One region of the Guptibacillus hwajinpoensis genome, then DNA from elsewhere that is predicted to be linked to it. Evidence: riboswitches for the same ligand, from Rfam matches in the RefSeq annotation. Region 1 holds a riboswitch; each other region holds the start of a gene.
The links. A riboswitch is a leader RNA that binds a small molecule or an ion and turns the genes downstream of it on or off. The one in region 1 is predicted to bind thiamine pyrophosphate.

Region 1 (3,286 bases):
ATTTCAATATGGGGATCGTTAAACGAAAGACCCGCTTTCTTTAAATAGTGCTGAATAAGTCCCTTCATTTCAGACTGAGGCACTGCTCGATTCTCTAGCACAAACGCAATTTCTTCATCTACGTATGGCATACAAAATTGTGCATCGGGATCCTGGAAGACGACCCCAGTGGATTCGGGTATGATCGCTTCATCTGCCTTCATTGGTACTGGAACGGCATTCGGGATTAATCCTGACAGTATTTGAAGTAACGTCGATTTCCCGCATCCACTAGGTCCGAGAAATAGCACTTTCTCGCCTTGAGAGATATTAAGAGATAAATCCTCAAACAATAATGTTGGTACACCTGCATATTTTACGCGCAAATTCGTAACGCCTGCTTTCATACAATCACTCCTCAACGATCAAGCGCTTTATAGTCCTCGTCACTTGCTGGTCGAATCAGACTTGTAACGCCAGTCTTTTCCAATGCTTCAACTAGGAAGTAAGCTAGAATCCCAGCTAGCAGCAATCCTCCTAATAAACGAGCACCGATTAGTAATAATAAATTCCAGAGTGCAAGGTCCATAACGTAGCCATACGCCGCATCCATCACGAGCGATCCTACAGCTGCCGCAATACCGCCAAGCGCTGCTACAAATGCTGTATAGCGCTTGTAACCAAATAGGGCAAACATCAATTCCGTTCCGAGCCCCTGAACTACGCCATATAAAAGAACAGATAATCCGTACTCTGATCCAACTAAAAATTCACCAGAGGCAGCAGCAGTCTCTGCCAGGAGAGCTACACCTGGCTTACGAAGAAGAAGCATAGCTACCGTACCGGCAATAAACCACATTCCGTAAATGAGGTCGCCGATATGAAGCCCAAATGGTTTAAATACGTTGTAAACCGGGCCCCATAATTTATAAATAATGCCAAAGACAAGCGCAATTACGATTGTTATCAAAATATCGGACAATTTTAAGCGTTTCATGTTTTTACTCCCCTTCCTATTTCAACCGGCCACTGCTCAACAGTATAAGCCATTTCCCAGAACCCATATTCCAACTGACAGCTAATCATGAAATACTCCTTAATCCTTTTTAATTCATTCTCTGGTGCAGTTTCAGCCCATTTATCAAGCATTTTTCTTAGCTGATCGGTTACAGGCTCCATCGATTTTTCTCCGTAAAAAGTAATCCAATCATAAAAAGGATGGGTTTCATCAGGCTGGACTTCTTCCATTAAACGCTGTCCTATTTCAAGATACGTCCACGGGCATGGTAAGAGAGCCGCAACAATTTCACCGAGAGTTCCTGAATGTGCTGCCTCAAGCATATGCCTTGTGTAATGATGTGCGGTCGGAGCAAGTGGAAACCCATGAAGCTCCTCATAAGTTACTTCAGCAGCGCGACATAAGTTGTTATGTGGGTGAATTTCGCTATGGAGGACAAAGGAAATTTGCTCATTAAATAGCGCCATTTCTTCTCTTGTTTCACACTTTGAAACAGCCATACCATAGATTTTCATAAACGTGTTTAAATACTCAAAATCCTGCTTAACATAGTGAACAAGCTGATCCTTTTCTAATTCCCCAGCAGCTATCCCTCGTACGAAAGGATGATCAAAAATAGCCTCAAAAATCGGGGCAGCTTCCTCTCTTAGCTCTTGCGTAAATGACATATAAAAAACTCCTCTCCGCTTTTCATCCGCCTGATGAAGAGGGAAAGGAGAGTGAATGCGATCTCCGTCATTTTTGGTATCACCTTTTATATGTAAAGACATATAAAAGCCGCTCCAAAAATGGAGCGGCTGCGATTGCATCCGTCTCCACTTTCCTCCGCTGGCGCTAACCAGATCAGGTTCAAAGGGTCCAGGCAATCCTGTCTCAGTCACGTAAATGACTCCCCTAGTGGATATTAAAAAGCTTTTAATTCATGTAATATAGTTTATAAACTACTATGCTTTCCACTCATTGTCAACCATAACCGGAAGTTTGATAACAAAAGTCGTTTTGGTTTCATTTGACCGAACATTAATAAAACCCTTATGTTTTTCAATAATCTGCTTACATACCGATAAACCAAGTCCCGTTCCAAGATTCTTTGTACTAATGAAGGGATCGAATATGCGATCTATAAGATGAGTTGGTATCAACTTGCCATTATTAGTAATTTCAATGACTATTAGCTGACCATCGCATCTGCCATTGATTTCAATCAGACGGTTTTTCACAGGATTTTCATTCAATTCTTCAATAGAATTGATCATGATATTAAGGATAACCTGTTTTAACTGCTCTTCTACCCCATATACCATTAAATCCTGTTCAATGGTTGTTTTCACCTCAATCATTGATTCCAACAGCCTTGGGTAAAGAACTTCCGTTGTATAAGCTAGCAAGTCGCTTACATTTGCAGGTAACGGATTATCATCAATACCTCGCATTTTTGATAAATATAGAAATTGACTAACCTTTTTTTCAAGATTTTCCATTTCTCCATTGATAATTGCAAAGTAGTGTTGCCACATTTCTTTATTCATCGCTTGATTATGCTCAAGCAGCTTTAAAAATCCTTTAATAGAGGTTAACGGATTTCGAAATTCATGAGCGAAACTTGCTCCAAGCTGCCCAAGGATTGTTAATCGATCACTATGCATCTCCTGGATGAATTTATTTTTATCCTGAATGATGCTATCTTTAAGATTCGTGTACTCTGTCACGGAATGATACAAATACGCATTAAAGTATTTGTTTATGATTTCAAGGGCTTTCGAAAGCTCGTTTCGATTAAATTCTGATTGATTGAGAACCGAGATGACAACTGATCTTCCTGAATTAATATTGGCTACTAATTCTCCAATATTAACATTGGCCTCAATTCGCTCACTTGCAATTTTCTTTGTTAGTGTTTTAATCCAGCTTTCATCCTGATTACGAATATACTTTGTGATTAATTCTACTGTTCGTTTTCCATTTTTGATTATTTCTTCATAATAGGGATCATCCGGTGAAAGTCTCGCAATAGCAAGCCACCTATTTACAATTTCAGGCTGAAAACGTTCGAGAAACGTGGCAAGCTGCTCTTCAAAATTTTGTTTTAAGTGGTTACTACTCATGACATTCGCCTCACTGACTACTGGTAAGTTTGTTTCATTTTATCACGTATTACGTTTTTCCTCACATGGTCTTACGATTTCAGGTTTGAAAACAAGAAAAATTGGTAAATCCTTTCATATACACATTACCGAAAGGAGATTACTTATGCGTCCTGAATTCAGACAAACTAACGGCCAACCCGCC
Region 2 (3,286 bases), 670 kb from region 1:
CTATCTTCATGATCTTCATGAAAAGGGAGCAATTCAAGAATAACCTTTGCCTGGAGGAACTACTTTGAGTTTATTTAAATCTATGACTAATAGACAAATGATAAATTGGAAAAAGGGAGCAATAGTTGGCTTTTATACCTATTTGATATTGTTATTTGTGAACTACACTCATAATCTAATTTTTACAGATGATTTCTTTTCATCGGCTATAATCTTTTGGTCGGGTTTAATAGTTGCCTTGGGTTATGAGATTGTCTTAAATCTTAATGATAAAAGAAAAATAAGAAAGATTTTAGAATGAGCGTGAATGACGTATAGAATAAAAGCGATTGATGTTGCGTCTTCCATTATAGGGCCATTTTCTGGAATAAAGAGAAGGGGTTATTAGGAAGTGAAAGAAACTCTAAGTTATTCGATTAATGGGTCTAGTAATGAAAAAAGAAGTAGATGTAAACGCTAGAATGAAGTTAACAGTTTTCCCTAGGCTGAATTTTACACTTTTGCTTCATCAATCTAAAACTCTAGTAAACTAATAATAATTGTTATTTTATTGGGGGGGTAGGATTTTGGAGGAGAAATTTATGTTGTATGTACAGATTCATCAATTGTATGAGCGAAAGTTTAGAAAGTCACAAATCGCAAAAGAACTTAAAGTGTCACGACCTACGATCTATAAATACTTACAAATGACATTTGAGGAGGCTAAAAAACTTTTAGAAGGCCCTCATCGAAACCCTAGAAAGTTAGCCCCTTATCGAGACTGGATTATTGCCTGGCTGGAAGAGTATCCGCACCTTAGTGCAGCACAAATCAGAGATTGGCTCCTGGAGCGTTATCCTAACTTGGTGATTGGGGAAAGTACTGTCAGACATATGTGAAAGAAATGCTTGAGATCTATCAGATTAAGAAAAAAGTAATGGTTAGGCAATATGAAACCATTCCTGAACAGCCAATGGGGAAGCAGATTCAATAGATTAGTTATGAAAGAAGATATAACATGTTAATTTTAGAATAACAAAGTTATAGAAATACTTTAACTAGCCATATTTCCTTGACATAAATTTCTTAACACTATAACATTAAATATAACTTAAATATATGCACTAGGGGTGTTATTTAACTGAGATGAGTATTAGCTCAAACCCTTTGAACCTGAACTAGCTGAAACTAGCGTAGGAAAGTGTAAACTCTAATACATACTTAAAGAGCGATTGTACCTTATTCTTAATATGTAGTTATTTGTTTTTACGCAACTTTCCTATGGGAAGGTTGCGTATTTTTTATTTTATCTATCATTTTATTATTTAAGTTTCATCAAAATTAAAAATATAGGAGTTGTTATGATGACTAGAACAGTATTAGTAACAGGTAGTAGTAGAGGTTTAGGAGCAACTATTGTAAAGACATTGGCACAACAAGGATTTCAAGTGGTTATCAATTACTATAAAAGCAAAGATGCTGCTGAGAAGCTCGTTTCTGAGATTGGTGAAGAGAATGCTATTGCAATTCAGGCTAATGTAACAAATCGTAAAGAAGTAGATAAATTGATAAAAAAAGCAACGGAATATTTTGGTCAAATAGATGTTGTAGTCAACAATGCATTAGTAGACTTCAAATTTGATCCAAACAAACAGAAAACCTTCACAGAACTCACTTGGGATGATTATCAAAAACAACTAGATGGTACTTTAAAAGCAGCATTTAATGTAGTTCAAAGCGTCATACCTCAATTTATTGAACGACAAAATGGAAGTATTATAAGTATAGGTACTAATTTATATCAAAATCCTGTTGTACCCTACCACGAATATACAACAGCTAAAGCTGGATTAATAGGTTTTACACGTAATATCGCTTCTGAATTAGGACTATATGGTATAAAAGCGAATGTAGTTTCAGGTGGATTATTAAAAACGACTGACGCCAGTGCTGTTACAACACCAGAAGTATTCGATTTAATTGCTCAATCAACGCCATTGAAGAAGGTGACCACACCTCAAGATGTAGCCAATATGGTCGCTTATTTATCTTCGGAAAATGCGAACGGTATTACAGGTCAAAATTTCACAGTAGATGGCGGTTTGACAATGAACTAATAGCTTAAATTACCATAGATAATCCTTCAAAAAAAGGAGTATACAAGACAATTAATAATGATGTATTTTGAGGTGTAAACAAATGACAAAAACTAAAGAAAAACAACTACACTTAGGTGTTTTGCTGTATGGTTGTGGACACCATCAAGCTGCTTGGTTAATGCCTGACTCAAGCGTTGAACGTATTGGAGACATTTCTTATTACCAATCTTTAGCACAGTTAGCAGAAAAAGGTTACTTTGACGCAGTATTCTTTGCTGATAATCAATCATTTCAAGGTAAAGATTCTAGTGATATGCCAGCATTTTGGTTTGATCCATTAGTCAATTTAACTGCTATTTCTCAAGTGACGAATCATGTGGGATTAGTTTCAACAATTTCAAGTACTTTTTCTAATCCTTTCACAGCTTCACGACAACTATTAAGTTTAGACCATATTACAAAAGGACGTGTTGGTTGGAATCTCGTTACGTCAATGACTGATTTAGAGGCGTTAAATCATAGTATGGAAGAACTACCTTCTCTTGACAAACGCTATGAGAAGGCAGATGAATTCGCTGCTTTAATGAATAAGTTATTTCTTTCATGGGACAGTAATGAGTTTCTACATCATCGAGAAGAAAGAACATTGATAAATCCTTCAAACATTCAGCCTTTTAATCACGATGGTACCTATTTTAAAGTGTATGGCCCATCCACTACGCCAAAAAGTCCGCAAGGAAAACCAGTATCAATGCAAGCAGGGGCATCTAAACAAGGCATTGCATTAGCCGCAAAATATGCCGATGCAGTCTATTCAGTGTCGTGGAACTTAAAGCAAGCAAAAAAATTTCGTAAAAAATTAGATGAACAAGTTAAACAAAGCGAAGACAGCAATAGACATATTAAAGTATTTCCAGGCTTAGTAACCTATGTAGGTCATACTCATGAAGAAGCTTTAGCCAAAAAAGCAGCATTAGATGAGCAATTACCTCTTGAAACAGCTTTAAAACAGTTGAGTTTCTTTATTCAACAAGACTGTTCTAATTGGAAAATTGATAAAGAAGTACCTCAATTACCCCCAGTAGAAGAATTTACTGGTCCAGTTGGACGTTACGAAACGATACTAGAAATTATTAATGATACACAACCTACAGTAAGAGAATTATTAGGATATCTTAATGCAGGCGGTGGACATCACACGCTGATAG
Region 3 (3,286 bases), 420 kb from region 1:
AAAACTACCGGAGACACTTCCTCCTGAAAAGCGCATGCCGAGCACGATTGGCCATTCCATTCGGACGATGGGAAGTCTGTTAAAAGACCGGTCATTTATTGGATATGCCATAACGATTGGATTTGTACACGGGGGTAGTTTTGCGTATGTGTCTGGCACACCTTTTGTGTATCAGGGGATCTATGACGTGTCTCCGCAAGTTTTTAGTATTCTATTTGGAATTAATGGTCTAGCAATTATTTCGGGGAGTTACATGATCGGACGCTTTAGCGCTATCCTGCATGAAAGAAGTTTACTCATGATTGCGGTCATTACGGCAGTGACGGCTACGTCGTTTCTTCTCTTAATGACAATCATAGAAGGACCGCTTGCAACGCTAGTTATTCCGATTTTTATCTACATGACTGCGATGGGAATGGTTCTTACAAGTACATTTACCCTTGCGATGGAAAAACAGGGGCACCGAGCAGGAAGTGCTAGTGCGGTGTTAGGAATGCTGCCGTTATTATTCGGCTCAATGGTTTCGCCACTTGTTGGACTTGATGAAACGACAGCTGTTCCAATGGGTGTCACCTTATTTACGACCTCTTCCATCGGCGCGATCGCATTCTTTACGTTAACGAGTAAAAATAAAGTAGTAGCTAAGTGATTGGTGGCATTATAGGTTGGCTAGCTGGCGCTATAACCGGTCGTGATGTTCCGGGAGGTATTATCGGAAATATTATTGCTGGGTTTGTTGGTGCATGGTTAGGAACACTTGTCTTTGGAAACTTTGGACCAAAGATTGGTGGATTTGCGATTATCCCAGCTATTATCGGCTCAATCATCTTAGTTATAATTGTGAGCTTTATTATGGGGAAAACTCGTAAAAAAAGGAATGATTAATAAATATTTATAAAATTAAAAGGGGTTATTTAGTGAAAAACTGCGTGATAAATTATTGTATGTTGGAAAAATGATTGAGTCATCTTCAGTTAGGTATTGGGTTTTTTCCAATAATCATATATAATGTAGTCAAATTAAATAGAAATAGCTAGGGGAGCCCAATGAGCTGGGCTGAGAAGGAAACGCATTGAAGTTTCTTGACTCTTTGGACCTGATCTGGATCATACCAGCGTAGGGAAGTTAGAGCAACCATCATGTAACACTACTTCTGTATACATATTAGCCGGGTCCAACCATTTATTATGGTCCCGGCTTTTTTATGTGCTTCGATACACTTTTCTAGTTGGTGTGATTTAGTTCTCGTCCTTTAATACCAAAATAGGAGGGAATTATTATGTCAACATCTTCATTAAACAGAGCAAACATTTCCATCATGTCTAGTTTTGCAGGTAGTCAAAAAGTATATATATCAGGTTTAAGACCTGACATAAAAGTACCCAAACGTAAAATTGAGTTAAGTCCAACAACGGGGACATTTGGAGAAGAGGAGAATCTTCCCGTTCTGGTGTATGACACTAGTGGGCCGTATACAGATCCCAATTATTCCGTTGATATTACTAATGGCCTTCCAGTCCTTCGCAAATCGTGGATTCAAGAACGCGGCGATGTTGAAGAATATGAAAGACGCAAAATTAAGCCTGAAGATAATGGTTATAAAGTTGAAAGTGATCCTCGTGCAAACACCAAAGTGTTCCCTGGATTAAAGCGTAAACCATTGCGTGCTAAAAAAGGAAGAAATGTTTCACAACTTCATTATGCTAAACAGGGAATGATCACCCCTGAAATGGAATTTATCGCATTAAGGGAAAATATGGAACCGGAGTTTGTACGTGATGAAGTTGCAAAAGGTCGTGCGATTATCCCTTCCAATATTAATCACCCTGAAACCGAACCTATGATTATAGGTCGTAATTTCCACGTCAAAATTAATGCGAATATTGGGAACTCAGCTGTATCATCCTCTATTGAACAGGAAGTAGAAAAAATGACTTGGGCTACACGTTGGGGTGCAGATAATATAATGGATTTATCAACTGGAAAAGACATTCATACAACCCGAGAATGGATCATCCGAAACTCGCCCGTCCCGGTGGGTACGGTCCCAATTTATCAAGCATTAGAAAAAGTCAATGGTATTGCCGAGAACCTTACGTGGGAGGTTTACCGAGATACCTTGGTAGAACAAGCAGAGCAGGGTGTGGATTACTTCACAATCCATGCAGGTGTTCTTTTGCGATATGTGCCGCTAACTGCAAAACGTTTAACTGGTATTGTTTCTCGAGGTGGCTCAATTATGGCACAATGGTGCTTGTATCACCACCAGGAAAGCTTTTTGTATACTCATTTTGAAGATATTTGTGAAATTATGAAAACCTATGATATTTCCTTCTCCCTGGGGGATGGGTTACGTCCTGGTTCTATTGCTGATGCAAATGATGAAGCTCAATTTGCTGAATTAGAGACTCTTGGAGAACTAACAAAAATAGCATGGAAGCACGATGTTCAAGTTATGGTTGAAGGACCTGGTCATGTGCCGATGCATCTTATTAAAGAAAACATGGATAAACAATTAGAAGTGTGCGAAGAAGCTCCCTTTTATACACTTGGACCGCTTACAACTGATATAGCTCCTGGTTATGATCACATTACATCTGCAATTGGTGCAGCTATGATTGGTTGGTATGGTACTGCAATGCTTTGTTATGTAACGCCAAAAGAACATTTAGGCTTACCCAATAAGGATGATGTGCGTGAAGGGGTTATAACTTATAAGATTGCGGCTCATGCCGCTGATCTAGCAAAAGGACATCCTGGGGCCCAAGAGCGGGATGACGCCTTGTCAAAAGCACGTTTTGAATTTCGTTGGAGAGATCAGTTTAACTTATCTTTGGATCCAGAACGATCTATTGAGTACCATGATGAAACATTACCTGCTGAAGGAGCGAAAACAGCACACTTTTGTTCTATGTGTGGACCAAAATTCTGTAGTATGAAAATTTCTCAGGATATTCGTAACTATGCAAAAGATAATGAACTTTTTACGAAAGAAGATATTGAAAAAGGGATGCAGAAGAAAGCTAAAGAGTTCAAGAAATCTGGTGGGGATATCTATCAATAACTATCCGAGGAGGGAGTAGGTATGAAGGTTCAAAAAATTGAAGAAGAAATTAAGCAAACGAAAAATCACCTTGCTTTTTTGGAGAATTGTTTAAAAGGGATTCAAAATAATTGTGATCACCATTATAAAGGAAATCATAATTTTGAAAGATGCCAGAAATGCAATAAGGTAGAAATACTATATTACTAACTATATCTAGCTCAAACTAAAAGCCCTATAAAG

Region 2: linked by a shared signal. The riboswitch ahead of ABFG93_RS00420 (3-oxoacyl-ACP reductase) and the one ahead of tenA (thiaminase II) in region 1 are both predicted to bind thiamine pyrophosphate.
Region 3: linked by a shared signal. The riboswitch ahead of thiC (phosphomethylpyrimidine synthase ThiC) and the one ahead of tenA (thiaminase II) in region 1 are both predicted to bind thiamine pyrophosphate.

The regions. Positions count from the first base shown of each region.
Region 1 covers NZ_CP156674.1:755,474-758,759, forward strand. The annotation lists gene ABFG93_RS03880 (ABC transporter ATP-binding protein) at 1-386, opposite strand, end outside; gene ABFG93_RS03885 (ECF transporter S component) at 398-976, opposite strand; gene tenA (thiaminase II) at 973-1,665, opposite strand; TPP riboswitch at 1,801-1,903, opposite strand; gene ABFG93_RS03895 (histidine kinase N-terminal domain-containing protein) at 1,942-3,102, opposite strand; gene ABFG93_RS03900 (SDR family oxidoreductase) at 3,248-3,286, shown strand, end outside.
Region 2 covers NZ_CP156674.1:83,802-87,087, reverse strand. The annotation lists partial or broken gene ABFG93_RS00425 (helix-turn-helix domain-containing protein) at 582-970, shown strand; TPP riboswitch at 1,096-1,196, shown strand; gene ABFG93_RS00420 (3-oxoacyl-ACP reductase) at 1,344-2,096, shown strand; gene ABFG93_RS00415 (LLM class flavin-dependent oxidoreductase) at 2,179-3,286, shown strand, end outside.
Region 3 covers NZ_CP156674.1:1,173,470-1,176,755, reverse strand. The annotation lists gene ABFG93_RS05920 (Bcr/CflA family efflux MFS transporter) at 1-649, shown strand, start outside; gene ABFG93_RS05915 (GlsB/YeaQ/YmgE family stress response membrane protein) at 646-885, shown strand; TPP riboswitch at 1,026-1,140, shown strand; gene thiC (phosphomethylpyrimidine synthase ThiC) at 1,280-3,064, shown strand; gene ABFG93_RS05905 (serine protease) at 3,086-3,253, shown strand.